3 regions of the Bacillus sp. DTU_2020_1000418_1_SI_GHA_SEK_038 genome follow, and region 2 is predicted to be linked to each of the others. Evidence: predicted binding sites of a transcription regulator. Region 2 holds the regulator's gene; each other region holds the start of a gene.
What was found. The regulator CtsR, encoded in region 2, represses protease genes until heat stress. The targets are predictions, from matches to a motif close to ATGGTCAATAAAGGTCAAACA.

Region 1 (10,252 bases), 1.6 Mb from region 2:
GCATTCCGCTACAAAAAACTATATGCCTTCCCCGCTTATTAAGAAAAGGCCGCATTGGTATGAAGATGAGCTTCTAGATATAGAAAAACATTTTCCTACAACGGAGACAACTGCTATACAAAACGCGATTGATTTATTAGAGCAAATAAAGACCCTTCCTATAGAAAGTGACAATTACGCACTTATCCATACGGACATTCATGCTGGGAACTTTTTCTATGACGGGAACAGCATTCATGTGTTTGATTTTGATGATTGCTGTTATCACTGGCTAGTGTCTGATATTGCCATTCCTTTATATTATTCATGCCTTTCTAGCTTCACAACAGATGAAGTCAATGAACGAGAGGAGTTTGGCCGTTTATTTATAGACGCATTTTTAGCTGGATATGAAACAGAATGTAACCTCCCACACGGTTGGGAGCAGCAGCTGCCGTTATTTCTGATGCTACGTGATGTTACACTGTATTCGGTTTTTAATAAAAAAATCGCACCTGAGGATCGCAATGAGCGAATTATTAGTTTAATTGATGAGATTAAATCTAGAATTGAACAGAAGAAAAGCATTGTAAATATAAATTTTATTGCTTCTAATTAAGAAATGTAATAGAAAAGGTAAAAGAAGCCAAATGTGGCTTCTTTTACTTTTTGGAGTTTCCTTTAGCTTTGACTAGGTAAAATGACATCAACAATTGTTCCTTTATTAACTGAACTAGTTATTTTTATATTTCCTCCAAATGAATGAAGAATTCTTTTGCAAACGACAAGACCAAGTCCTGTCCCGAAATCCTTTGATGTATAGAAGGGCTGAAAGATTTTTTCAATATCTTCTTCGGGAATTCCTGTTCCCGTATCAGCAATTTGAATATGGCATTTATCTTGCTCTTTGAAAAGTTTAATGGTTAAATGTCCGCCTCTAGTCATTGATTCTAAGGCATTTTTGCTAATATTCAGCAGTACCTGCTTTATTTGGTCTTTTGTGCAATCAACGAGTAGTGGCGTTTTTGAAAGAGTAAGCTCGTATTGAACATTGTTTAAATTAGCCTCTGATAAAATGAGCGGCTCCAATTCCTTCAGGATGTTCCTTATATCGATAATTTCGGTTTTTTGGGCGGTAGGCTTACCAAGAATAAGAAATTCACTGACTATCTCATTTATCCGGCTTATTTCATCATTAATAATGTCAAAATAATATTGATCTTGAGAATTCGTATATTTTTCACTTAATAGTTGTACAAGTCCTTTTATTCCAGTAAGCGGGTTTCTAATTTCATGCGCTGTACTTGCCGCTAGCGTCCCAACAAGTTCCAGCTTTTGAAGTTCGTTTTCCTTTTTCTCTCTTGCTGCTTCTCTTTTCAACATCATATATTTTATAAATAGGAACAAAATATGAAAAATAAATATAAATCGTAGTAAATCAATCGAGACGGTTTTTAAAATATTTCCTTTCTCTCTCTGCGGTATTTTAACTTGAATACTCCATGGCAGCCTGTCAATAGGGAGAAGTACAGAGTTTTTTGCTGTAAAATTTATTGAGTTATCCGTATTAATACCCATGATGACTGCACCATTTGAATTTATGACTGAAAGCCTCGTATCAGGAGTCAATAGCCTCATGATATTCTGCAAATAATCTACCCTTAAATGAGCGATGATAATAAAATCTATTTTCCCGTTCTCATTCATTACTGGCTTTCCGATTCCGATTACTTTCTTGCCATTTTTCAATACTTCATAATGATTCGAGATTATGATGTCCTTTGTCTCGATAATTTCTTGTACATAATCATGATCAGATAGATTCATATTTGAAAGCAGTGAATTGGAGCCTGTTATCACTGTTCCGTTTTCGTCAAGTAAATAAATTCCTCCATATCTAGGTTCTTTACTGTGCATTTTTTTCAAAATTGATTCCAGTTTCAGAGGGGCTTCAATAGCCATCTCAGCGGTGAAAGATAAAATATCAAGTGATGTGACTGTTTCGGCAATAAATTGATCCCAGCTTCTTTGGTGAACAGTACCCGTCCAGATTGCTTGTTCCCTGCGTTCAGAATAATCACGATTTATCGTATCATTTAAATTGTAGAGGACACCAATGAGAATGGGGAATATGACAATGACTACGTATAATAGAAAATTGTTTTTACGACTTTTCATCAAATTAGGACTCCGTCAATATAGTAATAGTTCAATTATATAGTATACCATTATTTTGCAGAAGAGCTTTAACTTGAAAATCCGTATGACAGAATGGAGAAAATAGATATTTAGGCATCTTAAAATACGAAAATTGACATAGTCCAATAGTTTTTTTATAATTTACTTAGATTTCAAGATAATTATAAAGGATTGGATTAATGTGAATTCGGAACAAAGTAAACAATCATTAAAATTATTCATCGTATTATCAAGAGCCTATCGCTCAATCAATGAAAATGTAAATAAACTCATTCAAACATATGGGCTAAATCCAACAGAATTTGCCGTCTTAGAGCTTCTTTATCATAAAGGAGATCAGCCTCTGCAACAAATAGGAGGAAAGATTCTGTTGGCAAGTGGAAGTATTACATATGTTGTGGATAAGCTTGAGCAAAAGGGGTACTTAAGGAGAGTTGCATGTCCGAAAGACAGACGGGTTACGTATGGACAAATTACAGAGAAAGGCAAGTCCTTTATTGAGGATATTTTTCCTGATCATGAAGGGCATATACATGCTTTAATGTCTGAACTTTCCGAGGAAGAAAAGGATACAGCTATTAGCTTGTTGAAAAAGCTCGGATTGTCAATCGGAAAATAATAAAACGGTCCAATAGGATCGTTTTTTTCTTTGCTAAATAGAGGGATTCATTCATATATGTAGAATTATAATAAGGGTTCTGATAACAGAGGAAATAAGGGGGCATTTGAAATGAGTTTTGAAAATTATACATATACCCGTCCAAATTTAACGGAATTGAGCAAGAAATTTGATGAAGCATTAGCTATCTTTAATGGGGCAAAGTCTGGTGAGGAACAAATTTCGGCAATGAAGGAAATTAATGATTTACGCAATGACATAGGAACTATGTTTAACCTTTGTTATATTCGTCATTCTGTTGATACAAATGATGAGTTTTATAAGGCAGAACAGGATTATATGGATGAAATCCAGCCGGAAGTGGAGGGCTTTGTAACTAGGTATTACGAGGCTCTTGTCAAATCTGTTTTCCGCAATGAAATAGAAGAAAAGTTTGGAAATCAGTTATTTGCGCTGGCTGAGGCACAATTAAAGGTGTTTTCCCCAGAAATTGTTCCGCTGCTGCAAAAGGAAAACAAACTATCTTCCGACTACACAAAATTAATTGCTTCTGCCAAGATTGATTTTGACGGCGAAGAGCGCACTCTTGCCCAAATGGAGCCATTTACACAGTCTATTGACCGCGATGTCCGAAAAACAGCCAGCGAAGCTCGGTTCGGATTTTTAGCAGAAAATGAGGAAGAGCTTGACCGTATTTTTGATGACTTAGTAAAGGTTAGAACAGAAATTGCCCATAAGCTTGGATATAATAATTTTGTAGAGTTGGCATATTTACGAATGCAAAGAACAGATTATAATGCTGAAATGGTTGCTAAGTTTCGGGATCAAGTGAAGGAATATATCGTTCCAATTGCAACAAAATTAAAGGAACGCCAAAGAGAACGAATTGGTGTTGATCAGTTGAAGTACTATGACGAAGGTTTTAACTTTAAAACTGGTAATGCAGCACCAAAAGGGAGCCCAGAATGGATTATCGAAAATGGCCAGAAAATGTATAATGAACTCTCAACAGAAACAGGGGAGTTTTTCTCATATATGAGAGAAGAGAACTTGATGGATCTTGTTGCGAAGAAAGGAAAAGCAGGGGGCGGATATTGTACATTTATTGAGAATTACAAGGCCCCATTTATTTTCTCGAATTTCAATGGGACATCCGGGGATATTGATGTACTTACACATGAGGCAGGACATGCATTTCAAGTTTACTCGAGCGGAAAATATGAAATTCCAGAATATTATTGGCCAACCTATGAGGCATGTGAAATTCATTCTATGAGTATGGAATTCTTTACTTGGCCATGGATGGATAAATTTTTTAAAGAGGATACAGATAAATATAAATTTGCCCACTTGAGCGGTGCTTTATTATTTCTTCCTTACGGTGTGGCTGTTGATGAGTTTCAGCATTGGGTATACGAGAATAATACAGCTACCCCAAAAGAGAGAAAACAAGCGTGGAGAGAGATTGAAAAGAAATATATGCCTCATAAAGATTACGATGGCAATGAGTATCTAGAAAATGGCGGCTTCTGGCAGCGGCAGGCTCATATATATAATTCTCCTTTCTATTATATCGACTATACGTTAGCTCAAATTTGTGCATTCCAATTTTGGAAGCGATCAAGGGAAAACCATGAAGATGCTTGGAAGGATTATGTTCATTTATGCAGTTTAGGAGGCAGTCAAGCCTTTACCGGTTTAGTATCTGAGGCGAATCTTATTTCACCATTTAAAGATGGTTGTGTAGAATCTGTAGTTGGAGAAATTGAAAGCTGGTTAAATACAATAGATGATAAGAGTCTTTAATAGCACTAGCTGCATTTGTGTTAAAGAGAAGGGCCGGAAAAATATCCGGCCTTTTTTATAGTGCTATTAAGCAGCTAGCTATTTTGTTTTTAATATGATTTCATCAGTTTCTAAAATTGCCTGTAATTGATGCACACCGGGCTGATCAATGATGAAATCAGCTAGCTTATCTTCGAGCTGATCCTGAATAACTCTTCGCAACGGACGTGCTCCGAAAGCAGGGTTATAGCCTAGCTCGGCAAGCTTTGATTTAGCATCATCGGAAACTGTAAGCTTAATGTTTTGCTCACTTAGGTTTTGATTTAAATCATTGAGCATAATTTCAACAATTTGTAATAGATGTTCTTTATTAAGTGACTTAAACTCAATGATATTATCAAAACGATTGAGGAATTCTGGTTTAAAGAACTGACCAAGAGTATCTAAAATACTTGCTTCCTTCATCGCTTCATTCGTACCAAATCCTACATGAATCTCCCTGTGCTGTACACCAGCATTACTTGTCATAATAATGACGGAGTCTTTAAAGCTCACAGTGCGTCCCTGACTATCTGTTAAACGTCCATCCTCAAGAATTTGGAGGAATATATGCTGAACATCAGGATGTGCCTTTTCAATCTCATCTAGCAGAATAATACTGTATGGGTTAAGGCGAATTTTTTCGGTTAATTGACCCGCTTCTTCATGTCCAACATAACCTGGAGGGGAGCCGATAATTTTTGAAATACTATGCTTCTCCATATATTCACTCATATCAAGGCGAATCAGTGCCTCTTTAGAGCCAAATAGTTCTTCAGCAAGTGTTTTAGTTAATTCTGTCTTACCGACACCTGTTGGTCCTACAAACAAGAAGGAACCAATTGGACGGTTTTTTGATTTAAGACCGGCTCGGCTTCTGCGGATTGCCTTTGCTACCTTAAGAACGGCGTCCTTTTGGCCGATAACTTTTTTAGAGAGATTTGATTCAATGTTTTTCATCTTGATTTGGTCATCTTCTAGAAGTTTTCCAACAGGAATCCCTGTATTTTTCTCAATGATTTCTTGAATATGGTGGATTTCAACAATTGGACGGGACATATGGTTATTTGCGTTTAATGCCTTCTCCAATTTTATTTCTTCATCCCTAAGCTTTGCAGCTTCTTCATAGTTCTCTTCTTGTAGAGCTTTTTCCTTCTGTTTGTTAATTTCCTTCAAGCGGTTTTCAATCTGATCAGAGGAAGGAAGGTCTGATTTCAAATTAATTTTTGAACCGGCTTCATCCATTAAATCTATTGCCTTATCTGGGAGGAAGCGATCTTGAATATATCGGCTTGATAAATATACACAAGCCTTTAAAGCGTCATCTGAATAGGATACCTCATGATAATCTTCATACTTTGATTTAAGGCCATTTAGAATCCCGAGTGCTTCGTCAGCGGTTGGCTCTAGTACTTGTACCGGCTGGAATCGCCGTTCAAGAGCTGGATCCTTTTCAATTTGACGGTATTCCTTTAATGTAGTTGCACCGACTAATTGCAGTTCCCCTCTAGCAAGTGCCGGTTTTAGAATATTTCCTGCATCCATAGAGCCTTCGGCTGAGCCGGCTCCAACGAGTAGATGAATTTCATCGATAAAGAGAATAATATTTTTTCTTTCTTGCAGTTCATGTATTATTTGTTTCATTCTTTCTTCGAATTGTCCGCGAATGCCGGTATTAGCAACTAGTGAAGCAACATCCAGCAAGTAAACCTCCTTATTAAGGAGTTTCTTTGGAACTTTGCCCTCTGAAATAGAGGCGGCTAATCCTTCGGCAATGGCAGTTTTCCCGACACCAGGCTCCCCGATTAAAACAGGGTTATTTTTATTCCTTCTATTTAATATTTCAATGACACGGTTAATCTCTTCATCCCTTCCAATCACGGGATCAATTAGTCCAGCTTTAGCAAGCCCTGTTAGGTTTCTGCCGAATTGGTCAATAAATCCACCGCGGCCAGTTCCTTTGGCGTCCTTTGTAGCAGGATTATTTTTGGGACTCTGGGCTGAGTTTATATTATTAAATAGCTCCTCAAATGGAAGCTGATTAAAACCTGAAAATCCGCTTAAAGATGGTCCAAAGGAGGAACCAATCTTTGCTTTTTCATCCTGATAGCAGCTTTGGCAAAGGATTAGGTTTTTTTCATTTCCGTTTACATTTACTTTAAATTGTACATTTGCTTCTTTATCACGACATTTTTGACAAAGCATATGGAATACCTCCTATTTATATTTTGACTTTGACTATATTTGATCTTTGACTATATTATACTTTGACCTTCTTTGACTTTCAAGAGGCTTATCTTGGATTTTGTTTAGTGAATTATTGGAAGTATTTATGAATAACCGTAGAATGCTCGTCTTAGTTTGTCCTCAGGTTCATATATTGAAGAGAAGGAGGAGATCTAGTGAAGACGAACTGGAGCGCAGCCTTTCAAATAGCTGCTGTATATGTAGGGACTGTTGTTGGGGCAGGCTTTGCAACAGGGAGGGAAATTGTTGAGTTCTTTTCCCGTTTTGGATTTATTGGATTAGTTTCTATCTTAATGAGTGGCTACATATTTATTTTTCTAGGTTCAAAATTAATGAGGATTGCAGCACGTATTGGAGCAACTTCCTATCAGGAATTGAACGAATATTTATTTGGTAGATTTTTTGGTTCTGCCATTAATATATTGATGCTTTTCATGTTGCTTGGGGTATGTGCAGTCATGTTGTCTGGTGCAGGGGCAGTATTTGAGGAACAAATAGGACTATCGAAATATACAGGGATTTTCGTCACGATCGGCCTATCCATTGTCGTTATGATTTTAGGGACGAAGGGAATATTTGCTGTAAATTCTTTTGTCGTTCCAATGATGGTTGCTTTTAGTTTTCTATTATTGTTTATTTCAATGAGACTTCCTAATTTTACGGAGCAAATATTGTATATACCTTTTGCAGAAGATGGGTGGAAATCTGTTGTAGCTCCATTTTCATATGCGGCATTGAATTTAAGCTTGGCACAGGCTGTTTTAGTTCCAATTGCGTCTGAAATTAAGCATGACAAAACCATTAAATGGGGGGGAATACTTGGTGGTGGAGCTTTGACTATTATCCTTATTTCAAGTCATTTGACATTAGTTATGCTGCCTGGGCTTGAAACATACGATATTCCCATGGCAGTGATCATGAAAACATTTGCATCATCATTATTTTGGATTTATGTTTTTATTATTTATGGGGAAATTTTCACCTCAGTCATTGGAAATGTATTTGGCATTGAGCGCCAGTTGAGGAAGTACATATCCGTTCCTAGTATAGTTACGGTATGTATTATTTTTACTGCATGTTACTTTATTAGTTTAATAAACTATGGGACATTATTATCATATTTATATCCGGTCTTTGGTTATATAAGTATTATTTTTGTCGTGCTATTATGGATGAAGCCCTTTGAAGTAAAATAAGGGACCGTACTAAAAGCAAAGGTGCCAGGCACCACGATTCAATATCTAGTCTCAAATTAGTAGAGAGTGTCTAGATGCTTGTATGATTGTGGAGTCAGGCACCTTATAGTACAGCCTTAGTGAAAATGATTATTTATTTTTTAAAATTGTCTTGCCCATTTGCAGGAAGGCATCTTTATAATCTAAATTCTTCTTTGTAAATAGAGACAATTTAATTGGCTGATCAGAATTTTTTATTAAATAGGAAGTAACGACATCATCACCATTTGATGCTTCCATGGCAATAGAATCTTTAAAAAACTCATCTCCGCTCGGCACTTCAATGGGATGAATTGTTTCGTCAACTGCTTGAAGCTGTGCCTTCGTATTTTCTTCCATCATGTCCCATTGTACGTCTTCAGGAAGAAGCTCTATTCGCATAAAGATATGATCATTTTCTGTTAGATAGATAACATCTTTGTTAGGCTCTTCGGCTGTAAGCTCAAATTCAGGAAGGACGTACATTGAATATGGCTGGTTGTCACTTGATTTAAGGAATGCTGTTTCTTCCTTAGCCTCGTCATTTAAAGTATATTGGAGGTTTTGTTCAAGAATACGAACAACCCCCTCATCCTCTTTCGTTTGTTCATCATTCTTCTGTTCAACGGGCTCTTGCTCCGTATCTGTGTTTTGATTTTCCTGACTTTCCTTATTTATCTCTTCATTTTGAGTTTGATTAGACCCATTTGCATCATCATCTTTGTTTTCACTCGTACCACATCCTGAAAGAATGAGTCCTAATAATCCAAAAATAAACATCCATTTTTTCAAATGTTTCACTGTTATTCCCCCTAGTAAATGCTAATAAGCTGCTGTAATTAATTAGACGAAAAGTTAAAATAGGAGTTACATAATTATTCCTACAATATCATTTTCTTATTTAAAGGTACAAATATATTAAGGAAAATGAGTAAAAGTTCTCATTTTTACTTTAATGGAACGATAACAAATAGGAATAAATCAAAAATTAAATGTGAGACAATTAATAAAGGCATACTTTTTTTCCATGTGTATAGCCATCCCCAGAAAAGTCCTGCAACTAAAGCGGCAAAGGCAAGAATCCATTGTTCTGAGTATAGATGAACAGATGCATAGAGAATTGCTGAAATTACGATTGCTGCTGGGATATTTGTGTATTTTAATATTCTCGTTTGAACGAAACCACGCCAAAATATTTCTTCACCGGGAATAATAATCAAGATGAGAACAATATAATGCCAAAGCATCGATGGGGAATACCTCCCATACAGCTTTGAAATATCCTTCATCATGGGAAGATTTAAAAAATCAATCATATGAAATCCAGCCCAAAAAATTCCAAATAGTAAGAGACCAGAACCGATTCCATACAAGAGATACAGCCCAAACGGGACTTCATCCTTTAATTCTTCGTTTAATATAGAGTGGCTGATTAAAAATAAAAGGGAAGCTGAAAAGATATACCAGAAAACGGCTTTATCCTGAAAAGTAAAATACATAAGCATATGAGCAATAATGAGCCCAATTATTAGACGGTAATCTGCAGTTATTTTCTTCAAATGTCCAAGCTCCTTTCTGCAAACAAGTCTATTTTAGCAAAAAGAAATCAATAATTGTAATCAAAAAAGGTTTCTTTTGTTTTTTTGAATATAAATTAGTGAAAATTGCTTAACCTAAGGGTAAGAGAAGGGAGGGAAATACAGTGACAAAATCGAAGCGAGAAAAGGATCGGGCTTGGACAGTCAGAAAGCAAGATCAGAATCCCCATGGAAAAGTAAAGTCCCTAAAGGAGATAGCTCAAGAGAAAGAATAATATTGAATAAATTTAAAGAGAAAATAAAATAAAATAAAAAGCAGTAGTAAGCTGCTTTTTATTTTATACACTCTCTTTTGTTAAGTATGCGTTTTCATAACACAGATTCCTTCACAACTTTATAATTTTTATGATTAACTACAGTCCTTTGTTCAAGATCAAGGTCTCGATAATTTCCCATATAGGAAAGATCAACGATTACTGAGTTTTCGTTTACCTTTTCGACAATTCCCTGCAATCCATCACGGAATTCAATGATATTTCCCACTTCTGCTTTTTTCAAAAGCCTCGCCCCTTTTTTGCAAGATTTGAATTAAGAGATTAATAACAGTTTGCACTAATTTTTATTTTTCGTAA
Region 2 (10,252 bases):
TGAAAACTAGATAATGATTATGAAGAAGCAATAACCGAGTAATCGCCATTTTAGTTATTCTCTCTATTTAATATAGAGTTAAAAACAACCAATCACGAGAATAGAAATTAATCTATTCACAAATCGTGAGGGAAATGAGAAGCAAGCAGATCAAGGAAGCGACCGAGCGAGCACCGGAACGTACGCAGTTGATACGTGAGGAGCACAGCGAGAGAGCTGACGCAGAGATGCGCCGCTTATCATTTGCCGAACAGGTTAAGTTAATAAGGGCGCACGGTGAATGCCTTGGCACTAGGAGCCGATGAAGGACGGGACTAACACCGATATGCTTCGGGGAGCTGTAAGTAAGCTTTGATCCGGAGATTTCCGAATGGGGGAACCCACTGTTCGTAATGGAACAGTATCTTTACCTGAATACATAGGGTATTGAAGGCAGACCCGGGGAACTGAAACATCTAAGTACCCGGAGGAAGAGAAAGCAAACGCGATTCCCTGAGTAGCGGCGAGCGAAACGGGATTAGCCCAAACCAAGAGGCTTGCCTCTTGGGGTTGTAGGACACTCTATACGGAGTTACAAAGGAACGAGGTAAATGAACAGGTCTGGAAAGGCCGGCCAGAGAAGGTAAAAGCCCTGTAGTTGAAACTTCGTTCCCTCCAGAGTGGATCCTGAGTACGGCGGGACACGTGAAATCCCGTCGGAAGCAGGGAGGACCATCTCCCAAGGCTAAATACTCCCTAGTGACCGATAGTGAACCAGTACCGTGAGGGAAAGGTGAAAAGCACCCCGGAAGGGGAGTGAAATAGTTCCTGAAACCGTGTGCCTACAAGTAGTCAGAGCCCTTTAACGGGTGATGGCGTGCCTTTTGTAGAATGAACCGGCGAGTTACGATTACATGCAAGGTTAAGTTGAATAGACGGAGCCGCAGCGAAAGCGAGTCTGAATAGGGCGTATGAGTATGTGGTCGTAGACCCGAAACCAGGTGACCTACCCATGTCCAGGTTGAAGTCCAGGTAACACTGGATGGAGGACCGAACCCACGCACGTTGAAAAGTGCGGGGATGAGGTGTGGGTAGCGGAGAAATTCCAATCGAACTTGGAGATAGCTGGTTCTCTCCGAAATAGCTTTAGGGCTAGCCTCATGTTGTTAGAATCTTGGAGGTAGAGCACTGTTTGGACTAGGGGCCCTCATCGGGTTACCGAATTCAGACAAACTCCGAATGCCAAAGATTTATCCATGGGAGTCAGACTGCGAGTGATAAGATCCGTAGTCAAGAGGGAAACAGCCCAGACCACCAGTTAAGGTCCCAAAGTATACGTTAAGTGGAAAAGGATGTGGAGTTGCTTAGACAACCAGGATGTTGGCTTAGAAGCAGCCACCATTTAAAGAGTGCGTAATAGCTCACTGGTCGAGTGACTCTGCGCCGAAAATGTACCGGGGCTAAACGTATCACCGAAGCTGTGGATGGACATCTGCGATGTCCGTGGTAGGAGAGCGTTCTAAGGGCGTTGAAGCTAGACCGTAAGGACTGGTGGAGCGCTTAGAAGTGAGAATGCCGGTATGAGTAGCGAAAGATGGGTGAGAATCCCATCCACCGAATGCCTAAGGTTTCCTGAGGAAGGCTCGTCCGCTCAGGGTTAGTCGGGACCTAAGCCGAGGCTGAAAAGCGTAGGCGATGGACAACAGGTTGATATTCCTGTACCACCTCTTTACCGTTTGAGCAATGGGGGGACGCAGGAGGATAGGGTAAGCGCGCTGCTGGAATAGCGCGTCTAAGCAGTTAGAGTGCAAGCGAGGCAAATCCCGCTTGCGTTAAGCTTGAGCTGTGATAGCGAGGGAAATATAGTACCGAAGTTCCTGAATCCACACTGCCAAGAAAAGCCTCTAGCGAGGGAAAAGGTGCCCGTACCGCAAACCGACACAGGTAGGCGAGGAGAGAATCCTAAGGTGAGCGAGAGAACTCTCGTTAAGGAACTCGGCAAAATCACCCCGTAACTTAGGGAGAAGGGGTGCTCATTTGGGTGAATAGCCCGGATGAGCCGCAGTGAATAGGCCCAGGCGACTGTTTAGCAAAAACACAGGTCTCTGCGAAGCCGCAAGGCGAAGTATAGGGGCTGACGCCTGCCCGGTGCTGGAAGGTTAAGAGGAGGGGTTAGCGCAAGCGAAGCTCTGAATTGAAGCCCCAGTAAACGGCGGCCGTAACTATAACGGTCCTAAGGTAGCGAAATTCCTTGTCAGGTAAGTTCTGACCCGCACGAAAGGCGTAACGATCTGGGCACTGTCTCAACGAGAGACTCGGTGAAATTATAGTACCTGTGAAGATGCAGGTTACCCGCGACAGGACGGAAAGACCCCGTGGAGCTTTACTGTAGCCTGATATTGAATTTCGGTACAGCTTGTACAGGATAGGTAGGAGCCTTGGAAGCCGGAGCGCCAGCTTCGGTGGAGGCATTGGTGGGATACTACCCTGGCTGTATTGAAATTCTAACCCGCGCCCCTGATCGGGGCGGGAGACAGTGTCAGGTGGGCAGTTTGACTGGGGCGGTCGCCTCCTAAAGAGTAACGGAGGCGCCCAAAGGTTCCCTCAGAATGGTTGGAAATCATTCGAAGAGTGTAAAGGCATAAGGGAGCTTGACTGCGAGACCTACAAGTCGAGCAGGGACGAAAGTCGGGCTTAGTGATCCGGTGGTTCCGCATGGAAGGGCCATCGCTCAACGGATAAAAGCTACCCCGGGGATAACAGGCTTATCTCCCCCAAGAGTCCACATCGACGGGGAGGTTTGGCACCTCGATGTCGGCTCATCGCATCCTGGGGCTGTAGTCGGTCCCAAGGGTTGGGCTGTTCGCCCATTAAAGCGGTACGCGAGCTGGGTTCAGAACGTCGTGAGACAGTTCGGTCCCTATCCGTCGTGGGCGCAGGAAATTTGAGAGGAGCTGTCCTTAGTACGAGAGGACCGGGATGGACGCACCGCTGGTGTACCAGTTGTCTTGCCAAAGGCATAGCTGGGTAGCTATGTGCGGACGGGATAAGTGCTGAAAGCATCTAAGCATGAAGCCCCCCTCGAGATGAGATTTCCCATAGCGTCAAGCTAGTAAGACCCCTGAAAGATGATCAGGTTGATAGGTTTGAGGTGGAAGCGTGGCGACACGTGGAGCTGACAAATACTAATCGGTCGAGGACTTAACCACATTTAGTATGATTACTCGAATAACTTCTTCAGCATTATCTAGTTTTGAGGGAACAAACCTCAATAAAATAGGTCTAGTGGCGATAGCGAAAAGGTCACACCCGTTCCCATCCCGAACACGGAAGTTAAGCTTTTCAGCGCCGATGGTAGTTAGGGGCTGTCCCCTTGTGAGAGTAGGACGCCGCTAGGCAAAAGTAAAGAACATCGAATAGATGTTCTTTTTTTTGTACAAAATGCTTATTAAATTATAGGATTGGCTAATATATTTCTTAACTCTTTAGTTAAAATAACAATGCCAAGTAAGAGGAAGTATAGATTACAACCCTAAAAATATACGATCCATGAGTGCCTCATGACACTCGTTTAACGTATGGCGCCATGAAAATCCGCTCCATAACCATTTCACACCCACAGTTCTCTATAAATTTCTTCATCTCACCTCCCATCACCCAAAATTCCACAACCGTAGGTTTGAGAACCAAAAAAAGGGGGAAAATTAATAACATCTGTTAATTGCATCGAATTATATTGTTATGTATAATTAAAGTCAAATATAGTCAAAGTCAGAATTTGGGGGGAGGAGTATTGAGAAATATCTCAGACATTATTGAAGATTATTTAAAACGGGTTTTAGAAATGAGCGAAAGGGAAATTGTTGAAATAAAAAGAAGTGAAATTGCAGATAAATTCCAATGTGTTCCGTCCCAAATTAATTATGTTATTAATACGAGATTTACAATTGAAAAAGGCTATGCGGTTGAAAGTAAACGCGGCGGCGGCGGATATATAAGAATTATGAAAGTACAATCACATGACGATGCTCATTTAATTGACCAATTATTATCGTTAATTCAAGGGAGGCTGGCCCAGAGCAGTGCAGAGGATGTAATAATCCGACTTGTTGAAGAAGAGATTATTACAGAAAGAGAAGCAAAAATAATGTTAAGCGTTATCGACCGCTCTGTCTTGTATATTGATCTCCCTTATCGTGATGAACTCCGCGCAAGAATGCTTAAGGCCATGTTGACAACGTTAAAATATAAATAGTTAGCAAGCTGGAGAGGTGAAAACATGATATGTCAAGAATGTAATCAAAGGCCGGCAACGCTTCATTTTACGAAAATAGTGAATGGAGAAAAGGCTGAGTATCATTTATGTGAAAAGTGCGCTCAGGAAAAGGGCGATATGTTCATGTTAAGTGGTGCACCTGGTTTTTCCATTCATAACTTGTTAGCCGGTTTGCTGAATATGGATACGACCTTTCAGAAAACAAAGGAGGATCCATTTAAGCCGGAAGAGATTCTCCAATGTGAACAATGTTCCATGACATTTCAGCAATTCATTAAGGTAGGAAGGTTCGGCTGTGCAAATTGTTACCAGGCTTTTGGCGATCAGCTAGAGCCAATATTGAGAAGACTGCATAGTGGGAATTCAGTTCATAATGGAAAAATTCCTGCAAGGATTGGAGGAAGCATTCATTTAAGAAAGAGCATTATAGAATTGAAACAAAGCTTAAAAGACTCCATATCCAAAGAGGAATTTGAAAGGGCAGCTCAAATAAGAGATGAGATTCGATTACTAGAAAGCCAATTGAATTCTAGTCACGAGGGAGGGAAGTAGGCTTGTCGCTAGAACGATTCATTAACCAAGCTGTGAGCTCTTGGATGAGTGCTGAAGGACCAGATTCAGATATTATCCTAAGCTCAAGAATTCGGCTGGCAAGAAATATAAAACAATACAAGTTTCCAACCCTATTTACGAATGACGAAGCCAAGTTAGTGATTCATATGATAAAGGAAAGGATCGAGAACTCTTCTTTTCCAAAACTAGGGAAATTGGAGCTATTACTGATGGATGATCTCCAACCGCTGCAGAAACGGGTTCTGATGGAAAAGCATTTAATCAGTCCGCATCTAGCGGAAAATTCCTCTTATGGTGCATGCATTTTATCAGAAAATGAAGAATTAAGCATGATGATTAATGAAGAGGACCATATTCGGATTCAATGCTTATTTCCTGGATTCCAATTATCAGAGGCTTTGAATATGGCTAATGAAGTGGATGACTGGCTAGAGGAAACAATTGATTATGCATATGATGAAAATGCCGGCTTTTTAACAAGCTGCCCAACTAATGTTGGAACAGGATTAAGGGCATCTGTTATGGTTCACTTGCCAGGGCTAGTTCTCACCCAGCAAATGAATAGAATCATACCAGCTATTAATCAATTGGGGTTAGTTGTTAGAGGAATTTACGGTGAAGGCAGCGAAGCTTTAGGGAACATCTTTCAGGTGTCTAATCAAATCACTCTTGGCAAATCGGAAAAGGATATTGTTGAAGATTTAAAGAGTGTGGTCAGTCAGCTAATTTCACAAGAAAGATCAGCTAGAGAAGCATTAGCGAAAACTTCTAACATACAATTAGAAGATAGAGTCTTCCGCTCTTATGGGATCTTATCAAACTGCCGGATTATTGAATCTAAGGAAGCTGCTAGATGTTTATCAGATGTCCGGCTTGGAATTGATATGAAATATCTAAAAAATATTTCCAAGAACATTTTAAATGAATTAATGATCCTGACGCAGCCAGGTTTTCTACAGCAGTATGCAGGAGGTCCGTTAAGACCTCATGAACGGGATATTCGCCGGGCGTCATTAATAAGGGAAAGAATGAAAATGGAAAAAGAAGAGACAGGAGGATGAGAATATGATGTTCGGTCGTTTTACAGAGAGAGCACAAAAGGTATTAGCTTTAGCTCAAGAGGAAGCCATTCGTTTAGGTCATAATAATATTGGAACAGAACATATTTTGCTTGGTCTTGTACGAGAAGGAGAAGGAATTGCTGCGAAGGCTCTGCATGCACTAGGCTTAGGTTCGGAAAAAATCCAAAAGGAAGTTGAGAACTTAATCGGCAGAGGGCAGGATGCATCACAGACGATTCACTACACGCCTAGAGCTAAGAAAGTAATTGAACTTTCCATGGATGAAGCACGGAAATTAGGCCATTCCTATGTAGGGACAGAGCATATCCTCCTTGGCCTCATTCGTGAAGGGGAAGGCGTTGCTGCAAGGGTACTTAACAATCTTGGTGTCAGTCTAAATAAAGCTAGGCAACAAGTGTTGCAGCTATTAGGAAGCAATGAGTCCGGCGGTCATCAAGGATCTTCGGCAAGTGCGAATACCCCTACACTTGATGGCTTGGCAAGAGACTTAACAGCCATTGCCAGAGAAGGAAGTTTGGATCCGGTAATCGGACGCGGCAAGGAAATTCAGCGTGTAATTGAAGTATTAAGCCGCCGTACAAAAAACAACCCAGTTCTCATCGGGGAGCCAGGCGTAGGAAAAACGGCTATAGCAGAAGGCTTAGCACAGCAAATTATTAATAACGAAGTACCAGAAACTCTCCGTGATAAGCGGGTCATGACCCTTGATATGGGTACCGTTGTTGCGGGAACAAAATATCGTGGTGAATTTGAAGACCGTCTAAAGAAGGTTATGGATGAAATTCGCCAGGCAGGCAATATTATTTTATTCATTGACGAGCTTCATACCTTAATTGGAGCTGGTGGAGCAGAAGGCGCCATTGATGCTTCGAATATCCTGAAACCTTCTCTTGCCCGAGGAGAGTTGCAATGTATTGGAGCAACTACACTAGATGAATACCGCAAATATATTGAAAAAGATGCGGCATTAGAAAGACGTTTTCAGCCAATTACCGTTGATGAGCCAACAGCAGATGAATCTGTACAAATTTTACAAGGACTTAGAGATCGGTATGAGGCACATCACCGTGTAACCATTACAGATGCAGCTATTGATGCAGCAGTGAAGCTATCCGATCGTTACATTTCCGATCGTTTCCTTCCAGACAAAGCGATTGATTTAATTGATGAAGCTGGGTCAAAGGTAAGACTGCGTTCTTATACAACTCCTCCTAATCTAAAAGAATTAGAGCTAAAGCTAGAAGATGTCCGCAAAGAAAAGGATGCAGCTGTCCAAAGTCAGGAGTTCGAAAAGGCTGCTTCTTTAAGAGATACGGAACAGCGTCTTCGTGAACAGTTAGAGGAGACAAAGAAATCTTGGAAGGAAAAGCAGGGCAAGGAAAACAGTGAGGTTACGGTTGAAGACATTGCAAGCGTAGTGTCCAGCTGGACGGGAATTCCTGTTTCGAAGCTCGCTCAGACAGAGACGCAAAAGCTGCTTAACCTTGAGGAAATTTTACACTCAAGAGTTATTGGTCAAGAGGAAGCAGTTAAAGCGATTTCCAAAGCAGTTCGCCGTGCTAGAGCCGGATTAAAGGATCCAAAAAGGCCAATTGGTTCATTTGTATTCCTTGGACCAACAGGTGTGGGAAAAACGGAGCTCGCCCGTGCGCTTGCTGAATCTATGTTTGGCGATGAAGATGCAATGATCCGCATTGATATGTCCGAATACATGGAGAAGCATTCAACATCCAGACTAGTAGGATCCCCTCCAGGCTATGTTGGATATGAGGAAGGCGGACAGTTAACGGAAAAAGTCCGCAGAAAACCTTATTCTGTCGTCCTGCTAGATGAAATTGAAAAAGCACATCCAGATGTATTTAATATTCTATTGCAAGTATTAGAGGATGGCCGCTTAACAGATTCTAAGGGAAGAACAGTAGACTTCCGGAACACCGTCTTAATTATGACCTCCAACGTTGGGGCGGAAGCCTTGAGACGTAATAAATATGTTGGATTTAACATTCAAGATGGAGAACAGGATTACAAGGATATGAAAGGCAAGGTCATGGAGGAGCTGAAGAAATCATTCCGTCCAGAATTCCTTAACCGTATTGATGAAATCATTGTTTTCCATGCATTAGAGAAAAAGCATCTGCAAGAAATCGTGACACTTATGTCTGATCAATTAACAAAACGATTAAGAGAACAGGATATAAATCTCGAATTAACAGATGCAGCGAAGGAGAAAATTGCTGAGGAAGGCTATGATCCTGAGTATGGAGCTAGGCCTATTCGCAGAGCTATTCAAAAGCACATCGAGGACCGATTATCTGAGGAATTGTTAAAAGGTACTGTATTAACGGGCCAGGGCATTGTCATTGATGTCAAGGATGGGGAATTTGTAGTGGAAACAGCAAAAGAAAAGCCAGCTGCAACCTTACAAAAATAATGAGTCTATTCAAATGGCCTAATGGAATTCAAGAGGGTGCACGTAAGAGCGTGTGCCTTCTTTGTACTTAATAGTGAGATAATCAAGCGATTTTCAAATAAAAAGAAAGAGGAAGAAACTAGAATGGCCAAAAGAAAAACAAAGTTTATGTGTCAGGAATGCGGATACGAATCTCCAAAGTGGATGGGAAAGTGCCCGGGCTGCGGTGTTTGGAATAAGATGGTGGAGGAAGTGGAGAAAGCAGCTGGTATGAGGAGAGGAGCCTTCGCACACTCACAGGGCTCGGCCATCCTTTCAAAAGCAACACCCATTACCTCTATAGAAACTGTAAGCGAGCCTCGAATTTACACAGACTTGAATGAATTAAATAGAGTTCTTGGTGGAGGAATTGTCAGGGGCTCGTTAGTGCTGATTGGCGGTGATCCAGGGATTGGAAAATCGACCTTGCTGCTCCAGGTCTCTTCTCAATTAGCTAATAAAAATCATTCTGTCTTATATATTTCCGGTGAGGAATCCATGAGGCAGACGAAATTACGTGCGGACCGATTAGGGGTTGCTTCCGAACATTTACTCGTTTATTCGGAAACAAGTCTCGATGAAATTAGCCGCACGATTGAAAGTGTCAATCCTAGCTTTGTCATTGTCGACTCCATCCAGACGATTTTCCACCCAGAAGTCACCTCTGCTCCAGGCAGTGTCTCTCAAGTAAGAGAGTGTACGGCGGAGCTAATGAGAATTGGGAAGACGAAAGGTATTGCCATTTTTATTGTCGGGCATGTTACAAAGGAAGGCTCGATTGCAGGACCAAGATTATTGGAGCATATGGTAGATACAGTTCTTTACTTTGAAGGTGAGCGTCATCATACATACCGAATTTTACGAGCGGTCAAGAATCGATTTGGCTCCACGAACGAGATGGGGATCTTCGAAATGAAAGAGTTTGGGTTAGAGGAAGTGGAAAATCCATCAGAAATTTTCCTAGAAGAACGATCCCAAGGGGCAGCTGGTTCAACCGTAGTAGCTTCAATGGAGGGTACTCGTCCAGTCCTTGTAGAAATTCAGGCTCTTATTTCACCAACAAGCTTTGGAAATCCCCGAAGAATGGCAACCGGAATTGATCATAATCGAGTCCCGCTTTTAATGGCAGTCCTAGAAAAGCGAGTAGGCATGCTATTGCAGAACCAAGATGCTTATCTAAAGGTTGCTGGGGGAGTTAAGCTGGATGAGCCGGCTATCGACTTGGCAGTTGCCGTCAGCATCGCTTCTAGCTTTCGTGACAAGCCGACAAGAGCTACTGACTGCATTATAGGTGAAGTGGGTCTTACAGGTGAGGTCAGAAGGGTATCAAGGATAGAGCAGCGTGTTCAGGAGGCAGCTAAGTTAGGGTTTGAACGTGTGATTTTACCTGCTAATAACCTAGGGGGCTGGTCTGGGCCGAAGGGGATTGAGCTTGTAGGTGTTAGTTCTGTCAGCGAAGCGTTAAAAGCAACTTTAGGAGGTTAGAAAATGGAAATAAAAAAGCTTGGTGAAAAAACGATGAGTGAAATTCTGCAATTTATGGCCCCGGGTACGCCGATTCGGGAAGGAATCGATAATGTACTAAGAGCAAATACGGGAGGCTTAATTGTTTTAGGAAGTAAGGAGAAAATTACACATATCGTTGATGGGGGCTTTCAAATAAATGCTCCTTTTTCGCCAAGCTATTTATATGAGTTAGCCAAAATGGACGGCGCGATCATATTAAATCAAGAAGGAAATAATATTTTGATTGCTAATGCTCAATTAGCACCAGATCCAAGTATTCCATCATCAGAAACAGGTATGCGTCACAGAACGGCAGAAAGGGTAGCAAAGCAAACGGGAGAGCTCGTCATTGCTATTTCACAAAGACGGAATGTCATCACTCTTTAT
Region 3 (10,252 bases), 700 kb from region 2:
CGGGCTTTGATCATATACTAGGCCCAGACCTATCAACAAAAATGTTTGAGCACGCTAAAAAATTCGGTGCCGAATACGCATATGGCGATATTAAGGAAATAATCGATGGGGAAGAGTATAAAACTGTTGTCGCAGGCTCTAAGCAATACAAAGCTCGCGCTGTTATTATTACAACCGGTGCTGAGTATAAGAAGCTGGGTGCCCCAGGCGAAAAAGAATTAAGCGGCCGCGGCGTTTCTTATTGTGCGGTTTGTGACGGTGCTTTCTTTAGAGGGAAAGAGCTTGTCGTAATCGGAGGCGGAGATTCCGCAGTTGAAGAAGGTGTATACTTGACTCGTTTTGCTACAAAGGTAACGATTATCCATCGCCGTGACGAGCTTCGTGCACAATCAATCTTACAGAAGCGCGCCTTCGACAATGATAAAATTGAATTTATCTGGAGTCATACGGTTAAGGAAATCAACGAGAAGGACGGCAAGGTAGGGAGCCTAACACTTGTATCTACAAAAACTGGAGAAGAGCAAGAATTTAATGCAGATGGTGTATTTGTTTATGTAGGTATGCTTCCGCTATCAAAACCTTTCGAAAATCTTGGCATTACAAACGAAAACGGATATATCGAAACGAACGAGAATATGGAAACAAAGGTCCCAGGCATTTTCGCAGCAGGCGATATCCGTGAAAAACAACTCCGTCAAATCGTTACAGCAACAGGAGACGGCAGCATCGCCGCCCAAACTGTCCAGCACTATGTGGAAGAACTAAGGGAAAAATTAAAAATCAAAGCTTAACAAAAAGTAACTCTGTTTTAATTTTCCTGTAACAGTAGTGAAATAAAAGTCGGGTATTATAGAAATAGAAATTGACCCCCTTTTAAAGATATAACCCTTTTTAGCACAGATTCGTCTGTGCTCTTTTTTTTGTTTTAAAAAGGAGCTCTTCCATATCATAAGCTTTCAATTCGTCGCAGATTAACGGGCAGTAATCCCCAAATAAAGTATTTATTGTTCTATATGGGGCTTGAATGGGGAACTGCCCGTAAAGGCCCGATTGGTTCAACTAACCATTAGTAGTGTGAAGGTTGAGAATGCTTTAGTTTTTAATTATGACAACTTTAAAGATGTATATCCTTTGAATACATACTAATGGAAGTTTCACTTTATTGTTACCTTATAACAAAAATAGTATAATGAAGTAACATATGCTGAGTAAGTGATTGAGGAAGTCAGAACGGATAAATTGAGGTGAAGAATGATGCAGCGAGTCACCAACTGTGTATTAATAAAGGATAATCAAGTGCTGTTATTGCAAAAGCCGAGACGAGGCTGGTGGGTAGCTCCTGGCGGCAAGATGGAGCCGGGGGAATCGGTTAGGGACTGCTGCATTCGTGAATATAGAGAGGAAACAGGCATTTATTTACGTAACCCGAATATAAAGGGGATTTTCACCTTTATCATGAAAGAAGGAGACCGGGTTCTCTCTGAATGGATGATGTTTACCTTTTTGGCAACGGAAGCAGATGGCTTAAATGTGGATGAGTCCGAAGAAGGGAAAATTCTTTGGCATTCGCTTGAGGAAATTAAGAAACTGCCAATGGCTGCAGGGGATTACCATATTCTTGAATATATGATTCATGGGAAAGGCATTATTTACGGGACTTTCACCTATACACCAGATTTTGAGCTGATTGGTTACCGATTAGATCCAAGCTAAGTTAGAAAGTGTCAGGGGGAAATTAGTATGAGTACGGGTGCTGTGAATGAAACTCAAATTGTGATAATTACAGGAATGTCGGGTGCAGGGAAAACGGTGGCGATTCAAAGCTTTGAAGACCTTGGTTTTTTCTGTGTTGACAATCTGCCGCCGACACTGCTGCCAAAATTTCTTGAACTTATGAAGGATTCAGGGAATAAAATGAATAAGGTGGCATTAGTCATGGATTTACGGGGACGTGAATTTTTCGATCACCTGTTTAAAGCACTCGATGATCTTTCCGAAACCTCATGGGTAACCCCGCAAATTCTTTTTTTAGATGCGGATGATTCGACATTAGTGCGAAGATATAAAGAAACTCGGAGATTTCACCCTCTTGCTCCTTCAGGCCTGCCTCTGGAAGGGATTAAGCTTGAACGCAACCTATTAGAGGAGCTTAAAGGGAGAGCACAGATTATTTATAATACGACACAGTTAAAGCCAAGAGAGCTCCGTGAAAAAATTCTAACGGAATTCTCTATAAATAAAACTACGATGTTCACTGTCAATGTCATGTCATTTGGCTTTAAACATGGAATTCCGATTGACGCTGATCTAGTTTTTGATGTTCGATTTCTGCCAAATCCCCATTATGTTGATCATATGCGCCCGAAAACTGGGCTTGACGAAGAAGTATACAATTATGTTCATAAATGGACGGAAACAACTAAATTTCTTGAGAAGGTTACAGAGCTATTAAGCTTTATGCTTCCTCATTATAAAAGAGAAGGTAAGGCTCAGCTCGTTATTGCGATTGGATGTACAGGCGGACAGCACCGTTCTGTGGCGTTAGCTGAGTACATTGCCAATTACTTCAAGGATGATTATCATACGCGAATAACGCACCGTGATATTCAGAGGAGAAAGGAAAATGGAAAATGAAGACGAACCGACAGCCGAGAGTCGTCATCATTGGCGGGGGGACTGGATTACCTGTCCTATTACGGGGATTAAAGCAGTACCCCGTTGATATCACTGCGATCGTGACAGTTGCCGATGATGGGGGAAGCTCTGGACGGCTTAGAAACGACTTGCATATTCCTCCTCCGGGTGATATTCGAAATGTATTGGCGGCCCTATCCGATGTAGAGCCGCTGATTGAGGAGATGTTTCAGCATCGCTTCACAACGTCAAATGAATTATCGGGACATTCTCTCGGGAATTTAATCTTGGCAGCTATGACTTCTATTACAGGAAACTTTGTGCATGCCATTCAGGAAATGAGCAAGGTTTTAAATGTAAGGGGCAAGGTGTTGCCGGCTGCGAATCAGAGTGTCGTCTTACATGCCGAAATGGAGGATGGAACGGTTGTTTCAGGCGAATCAAAAATCCCGTACTCTGGGAAAAAGATCAAAAAGGTATTTCTTACACCCAAACATATTAAACCTCTTCCCGAAACGATCTCAGCTATTAGGAAAGCAGATTTAATCATAATTGGGCCAGGCAGCTTATATACAAGCATTTTGCCAAATCTTCTCGTTCCTAAACTTGGGGCAGAGGTTTGCCGTGCAAAAGCAAAAAAGGTATATATATGTAATTTAATGACTCAAGCGGGAGAAACCTATAACTATTCTGCAAGCGATCATGTTCAGGCCATCTATGATCATATGAGCTGTGCTTTCATTAACACCATTCTTGTGAATAGTGAGGATATTCCTGCCCAGGTTCGGGAGCGCTATAATGAAGAAAAGTCCCAGCCGGTCATCTTTGATATTGAGAGACTTCATCAATTAGGGCTTGAAGTAATTCCGGGAGAAATCGTCAGCCTGAAAGATGGGGCTATTCGTCATGATACTAAAGAGGTGGCATCCATGCTATACTCTATTCTAATAGATGAAAAACAAAGATATAATAAAAAATAATATTAGTGGTAGCGCTTTTTGCGCTTGTCTCTCATAGTTGTCTAGCTTCAGCACCTACCCCCGACGTACAAGGACGTACTAGTGTCGACAATGCAACAGGATAAGGAAGGCTACGTCAGCGATACATCGCACGACCAAATGCGGAGCTTTTGGGAGGACGTTGCGTTTTTGTCGACCTCGAGGTCACAAGCCAATCCTCCCAGAAAGGCAAAGCTCACCTTTCCGGGAGGCTCGTCTTGTGCTTGTCGGGGTGACCACAAAGGAAGGCTTCTGCGAATATACATCGCAGAAACAATTTGTCCTTTAATTGTTTCGAAGGTGCTTACGCTTTTCTAGAAAGGGGTGAAGGAGTTGTCTTTCGCTTCAGAAACGAAAAAGGAATTAACGAATCTGGAGGTAAAGGATTGCTGCGGGATGGCTGAATTATCGGCACTGATTCGAATGAACGGATCCCTTTCCTTTTCCAGCAGAAAGTTAATTGTCGATATTCAAACTGAAAATGCAGCGATCGCGAGAAGAATCTATATTCTTATTAAGAAGAACTTTCATGTCCAAGTAGAACTCCTTGTCCGCAAGAAAATGAGATTGAAAAAGAACAATGTGTACATTGTCAGATTGTCTGAACAAGCAAGCGAGATTCTGGATAATTTAAAAATCCTAAGTGAAGGATTCGTTTTTACACATAATATTTCTGAAGAGCTTATTAAAAGGAAATGTTGTAAGCGTTCTTATTTACGAGGAGCTTTTTTAGCAGGGGGTTCGGTGAATAATCCAGAAACTTCGTCCTATCACCTTGAAATTTCTTCGCTTTATAAAGAACATAATGATTCTCTTTGTGAATTGATGAATACTTTTGGCCTAAATAGTAAAACACTAGAAAGAAAAAAAGGATTTATCACATACTTAAAGGAAGCAGAGAAAATTACAGACTTTTTAGGAGTCATCGGGGCTCACAACGCTCTGCTTAGATTTGAAGACATTCGAATTGTGCGGGATATGCGAAATTCCGTTAACCGCCTTGTAAATTGTGAAACAGCGAACTTAAACAAAACGATTGGTGCCGCCTTAAGACAGGTAGAGAATATCCGATTTATAGACGAAACAGTCGGACTTCACATTTTACCGGATAAATTAAGAGAAATTGCAGAGCTGCGTGTGGCGTATCAAGATGTTACATTAAAAGAACTTGGCGAAATGGTTTCTGGCGGTACAATTAGCAAGTCAGGCATCAATCACCGATTAAGGAAAATAGACGAGATAGCAGATAAATTGAGAGCAGGAGAATCTATTTGAAAAAGATTCTATAGGGGAGGAAAGAAAGAAATGTTAGAAAAACAGGTAGAAGTGAAATTGAAAACAGGCTTACAGGCAAGACCAGCAGCATTATTCGTACAGGAAGCAAACCGATTTTCATCAGATGTTTTCCTTGAAAAAGACGGTAAAAAGGTAAATGCGAAAAGCATCATGGGCTTAATGAGCCTAGCGGTTAGCTCAGGTACGGTTATTACTTTAATTGTCGATGGCAAAGATGAAGCCCAAGCCATTGAAGAGCTTGCTGACTATATCCAGCAGGAGCATTAATAAAAAAACAACTCGCCATTAAAATTGCGAGTTGTTTTTTGTTTTACTTATCCTTATCCTTTTTCTCATCTAAACGAGTAATAATTTTATCGACCAAACCGTATTCAAGAGCTCTTTCAGCAGTCATGAAGTTGTCGCGGTCTGTGTCACGAGCAATCACTTCAAGCGGCTGACCTGTGCGCTCAGAAAGAATCGTGTTAAGCTTGTCACGCAGGAATAAAATGCGTTTTGCAGCAATTTCAATTTCAGTCGCTTGCCCTTGTGCGCCTCCAAGTGGCTGATGAATCATCACTTCACTATTTGGAAGTACGTAGCGCTTGCCTTTTTCACCTGCTGCAAGCAGGAAAGCACCCATAGAAGCTGCCATTCCGATACATACTGTTGATACGTCAGCTTTAATATATTGCATCGTGTCATAAATCGCCATGCCCGCTGTAATGCTTCCGCCTGGGCTGTTAATGTACAAGGTAATATCCTTCTCAGGGTTTTCTGCTTCAAGGAATAGCAATTGAGCGACAATAGAGTTTGCCACATGATCATCAATCGCGCTTCCAAGCATAATTATACGGTCTTTTAAAAGACGGGAGTAAATATCATACGCACGCTCTCCCCTGTTTGTTTGTTCAATAACTGTAGGGATTAAGTTCATCTTTAAATTCCTCCTTCAAGGTAAGGTAAACATTCAAAGTCCATAAATCAGAAAAACTTTTCTCAAGTTAGAGAAATGTCTAGCTCCAGCGCCTACCCCCTCGAGGTCACAAGCCAATCCTCCCAGAAAGGTAAAGTACACCTTTCCGTGAGAATCGTCTTGTGCTTGTCGGGGGTGAGCACAAAGGAAAGCATCTGCGAATATTCATCGCAGGAACAATTGTCCTTTGATTGTTCCGAAGGCGCTTCCGCTTTTCTATGTAATATTATGATACACTGATGGTCAATAAAGGTCAAACAATTCGCTTCCTTTACCGAAACTAATCTTTCGACACCGTTTGCTCGCTTTAGCTGTAAAATTCTCTCATATCCATCATACCCGCTGGTACAGTTTTTAAACAAAGGAAGGCTTGCAAAGTTTCGAAAAATATCATATAATATATAATTGTAGCATAATAAAAGGTGCATTAATTCATTAGGCCCCATCGTACCTTATTATTTTTGATATGCCCTCGTGGTGCAACGGATAGCACGTGAGATTCCGGTTCTTAAGATGTGGGTTCGATTCCTGCCGAGGGCGTCATGAAACTCAAAGAGTTCTTATGTTTGTAGAGATTTTTCTACGAGCATAGGAACTTTTTTTTTAGGTGCTTTTAATTGCGAATACCATGAAACACATATGTAATTAAAAAAACGCTCACTAATTGGGGTATAAAGAACTTAACCAATTATATGAGCGTTAATACTAAGTTATTTAACCGTGGTACTGGAAACGTACACACATGGTTTGAGAGGGTCCCTTATTACTGCTCTTCCCTCGTTTTGAGCTTTGTAACTCCTCTGTAAACGTCTTTTTTGGTTGCTTTTTCAGTCGCTTTCTTTCCGTGGATAAACGTTATAGCTGGTGCTGCCAACATACCTGCAAGCATTAATACTAATCCAACGTTCAAAAGGCTAGCGTTACCTTGAGTGCCTCCCACATAGAGAAAAGGAAAGGAAACAAGAGTAACAAGAAAAGCAATCGTTTGAAGTCCTATTTTAGATGTAAAGAATTCCTTCATTTTTAACATCCTCCTCTTAAATAATCAGTGTAGAAACTGTAAGTATGATACCTATCAAAAGAGCAATAACTATGGAAATTGGCAAAATCTTTTTAAGGACTATACCTTCTTGACCAAGGATTCCTGCTGTTGTTGTCCCAAGAATGATTTTACTTGGTGCTAAAACCGATCCAATTGCGCCACCTGCAGTATGAGCTCCTAATATCGCTGCTTCATTTAATTTCAATAGTGAAGAAGTTGCTTGTTGGAATCCGCCAAATAAGATATTGGAGGACATATTACTGCTCGTCATAAATGACCCGAGAAGGCCAATGGCTGGAGCTAGGAATACATAAGTCTGGCCCATAACCCCGGCAGTTCCCATTGCAAGTTCGGTTGTTTGTCCAGTTCCACCCATGATTTTAGACATAATAATTAGTGCAATGACGGCGATTGTAGAAGGAATCGTTTTTTCGATTGTTCTTCTAATAGCCCGTAATCCTCCGCCTTTTTCAATTCTTCCTTTGCTTTTAAAGTAGGCATAACCAATAATGGCAGATAGAAGCAAGAATAACCCAGAATTCGTTAAAGGCATGACAGGTGAATATAGATCAGAAGCATGATTTGCTATACCGAATCCAGTCATTGTTTCAGGATAGCTTAGACCGAATTGCCACTGATTCAAAAATGCCTTTAAAGGTGGGATGAGTAAAACAAGTAATGTAATTCCGGTTAAAACATAAAATGGGACAAATGCTTGATTCATCGAAAGAGATTTATTGGAGCTCATTTCGGCATCCTTATTTTCTCCTCCTTGACGAAGCATTAGTTTACTATCTTGAATATTCCATGATTCCTTGTACATTTTTAGTTTGCCGATAAATAATATAGCTACGAGTGACAGTAATGATGGAATGAATGCTGATATTGCAGGATTCATTGGTGATAAGATCGTTTGTCCTCCACCTTGGATTAGAGAAATAATGATTACTGCCGGTAGTCCCTTCTTAACAGCTGCCCAGCGTCCGTAAACCCAGCTGATAGTGATACCTGTAGCGATATTGATAATCCAAATAAATATAGAAGCCCAGATAGCAGCCTCAATGACAGTTGAGCCTTCAATACCTGTTTGTGAAACTAACGCATCCCAAGCGACAGCTAATGTTCCAAACGTATTGCCCCATGCTTGTCCTAATAAAGCAATGACGACAGCCCATAGAGGTCTTACTCCGAGTCCTACTAATAATGGAGCACAAACTGCGATTGGTACGCCAAAGCCAGTGATTCCTTGTAAAAAGCTGGCGAATACCCAACCAATCGCCATGATTTGAAGAAGTTCATTCGATGTGAACTTTTTTAATCCGTCCCGAATAGAATCAAATGCTTTTGCTTCACTTGTTACTTCATAAATTAGAATGGCTGGCAAAATAATGACAATCACCATTACTGAAGTCCATATGCCCTTTGCACTTTCTAATCCTAATAGTTGTAGATCTGATTTATAAAAAACGATGGATATGATAAATGCAGCTAAGAGTCCGATAGGTGCAGCTTCTGCAGCTCCCCAATTGAACTTCACCATTAGTAAAATAAGAATTATTATAGGTACTGCGGCCATTAGCCACATCAAAATATTTACAGGTAGTTCCATATTACGATTTCCTCCTTATGATAACAACATTAAATATATCTTTTTCTTAATTTCTCTTCAACAGTCATAATGTACAAAAAACCAATGATGGATTGTGCGTGTTGTTCAAAAGAAGAAGTTTGAAAAATATGTAATAAACCTATTTCGGAAAATTTTGTAATCCCTTTGGACACCCACCTAATAGCATTGATGGAATATAAAAAGACGTTTAGGGGGCATACTGAATAACTTTAATATGTACAAAAATAAATTTATTATTAAGGCTCGTTTTTGTACTGAAAAATATGAAGCAAGAATGATGAATTTCATATTCGTTTCCTGCCGAAGGCGCTTCTGTTGAACGGGGATTTTTTATGGAGGTTTGCGTATTTTTTAAAAAAAAGAAATTATTATCCTAAATAATAGAGTTCTGAAAATATTAAAAATTCAAGACACATCAATGGTTTAACTCATTAAGATTAGTGTTTTTACGTTCTAGTCCCTTCTTTAGCCAGTATATTCCCATTCACCATTCGTCCTCCTTATTGTAGAATGGTAAGGGGGGGTTGTGATATGAAGTTACAAGCTGGGTTATGGCAGCAGCAAACATTAAAGTTAACAATGACGCAAGAACTGACTCAGGCGATTGCCTTGTTGCAGTATAATACGCAGGAGCTTTCTGAATTTCTGGAGAATAAAGCATTGGAAAATCCTTTATTGCAAATTGAATCAGGGAACGTTCAAGCGATGGACCCCCGCTTTGACCGAACAAAGCCAGCTAGGAAAAAGTTAGAAAAAGATAAACAACATTGGATTGAACAGATTGGAAAAATAGAACCTTATTTAGATGAGCATATAAAATCTCAGCTGGACTTTAAGCTTATTCAGTCCATTGCAAACGGGGAAAAGGTTTTTGACTACCTTATTGAATGCCTAGATGAAAACGGTTACTTGCGAGTGGAGATGAGTGAAGTAGCGACTCGTTTTCGCATCTCCGATGAAGCGGTTGATAAAGCCATTAACTTATTGCAGGGAGTAGAACCGGCTGGGATCGGTGCACGAAATCTGCAGGAATGCATCCTATTGCAATTAAAAAGAAAACAGCCGAGAAATGATTTGGCTGAGGAAATAATAGAGAAATATTTTGATAGTTTTGCGGATAAAAAATGGAGAGACATCTCCAAAGAACTAGGGGTGAAGATGTCAGAGATTCAAGAGGTCTTTGACTTCATACAAACGTTAAATCCTAGACCAGCAGCTTCCTTTCAGCATGAGAAGTCTGCCTATATTGTTCCGGATGTGATAATTGATTGGGATGGGGAATCCTTTTCTGTAAGTGTCTTTGATGAAGCCTTGCCGAAAATTAGCTTTAATAATGATTATTATAAGAGATTTTCAGCCAATAAAGATAAACAGGTAAAACGATTTTTACAGGATAATCAACAGGATTATTTCTGGATTATGAGGAGCATTGAGCAAAGAAAAGAGACATTAACAAAGGTTTCCTTGAAAATTGTCGAGAAGCAGCAGGAATTTTTCATTAAAGGCCCTGCCTATTTAAAGCCGATGATCATGAAGGAGATTGCGGATGAGCTTGACATACATGAATCAACGGTAAGCCGGGCAGTAAGGGAAAAGTATGCCCAAACACCTTTTGGCACCTTAGAATTAAGATCTTTTTTCTCAAGCACGATTAAGACAACTTCTGACGAAAATACATCATCCAAACAGGTTAAAAC

Region 1: a site for CtsR is predicted at 6,886-6,906, ahead of RRV45_RS08300 (ATP-dependent Clp protease ATP-binding subunit). Genes of this name have one in related genera too.
Region 3: a site for CtsR is predicted at 6,123-6,143, ahead of clpP (ATP-dependent Clp endopeptidase proteolytic subunit ClpP). Genes of this name have one in related genera too.

What each region holds. Positions count from the first base shown of each region.
Region 1 is NZ_CP135435.1:1,673,585-1,683,836, forward strand. Features, by position in the region: gene RRV45_RS08280 (phosphotransferase enzyme family protein) at 1-598, shown strand, start outside; gene RRV45_RS08285 (ATP-binding protein) at 661-2,157, opposite strand; gene RRV45_RS08290 (MarR family winged helix-turn-helix transcriptional regulator) at 2,360-2,797, shown strand; gene RRV45_RS08295 (M3 family oligoendopeptidase) at 2,909-4,603, shown strand; gene RRV45_RS08300 (ATP-dependent Clp protease ATP-binding subunit) at 4,682-6,826, opposite strand; gene RRV45_RS08305 (YkvI family membrane protein) at 7,024-8,064, shown strand; gene RRV45_RS08310 (hypothetical protein) at 8,194-8,883, opposite strand; gene RRV45_RS08315 (CPBP family intramembrane glutamic endopeptidase) at 9,030-9,641, opposite strand; gene RRV45_RS08320 (DUF6254 family protein) at 9,785-9,895, shown strand; gene RRV45_RS08325 (YkvS family protein) at 9,990-10,178, opposite strand.
Region 2 is NZ_CP135435.1:99,397-109,648, forward strand. Features, by position in the region: rRNA gene RRV45_RS00515 (23S ribosomal RNA) at 254-3,188, shown strand; rRNA gene rrf (5S ribosomal RNA) at 3,261-3,377, shown strand; gene RRV45_RS00525 (CtsR family transcriptional regulator) at 3,824-4,234, shown strand; gene RRV45_RS00530 (UvrB/UvrC motif-containing protein) at 4,259-4,807, shown strand; gene RRV45_RS00535 (protein arginine kinase) at 4,810-5,889, shown strand; gene clpC (ATP-dependent protease ATP-binding subunit ClpC) at 5,894-8,341, shown strand; gene radA (DNA repair protein RadA) at 8,465-9,844, shown strand; gene disA (DNA integrity scanning diadenylate cyclase DisA) at 9,848-10,252, shown strand, end outside.
Region 3 is NZ_CP135435.1:3,869,932-3,880,183, reverse strand. Features, by position in the region: gene trxB (thioredoxin-disulfide reductase) at 1-791, shown strand, start outside; gene RRV45_RS19405 (NUDIX hydrolase) at 1,255-1,713, shown strand; gene rapZ (RNase adapter RapZ) at 1,741-2,634, shown strand; gene RRV45_RS19395 (gluconeogenesis factor YvcK family protein) at 2,631-3,614, shown strand; gene whiA (DNA-binding protein WhiA) at 3,966-4,907, shown strand; gene RRV45_RS19385 (HPr family phosphocarrier protein) at 4,938-5,195, shown strand; gene clpP (ATP-dependent Clp endopeptidase proteolytic subunit ClpP) at 5,239-5,844, opposite strand; tRNA gene RRV45_RS19375 (tRNA-Arg) at 6,352-6,423, shown strand; gene RRV45_RS19370 (hypothetical protein) at 6,647-6,904, opposite strand; gene RRV45_RS19365 (L-lactate permease) at 6,921-8,534, opposite strand; gene rpoN (RNA polymerase factor sigma-54) at 9,087-10,252, shown strand, end outside.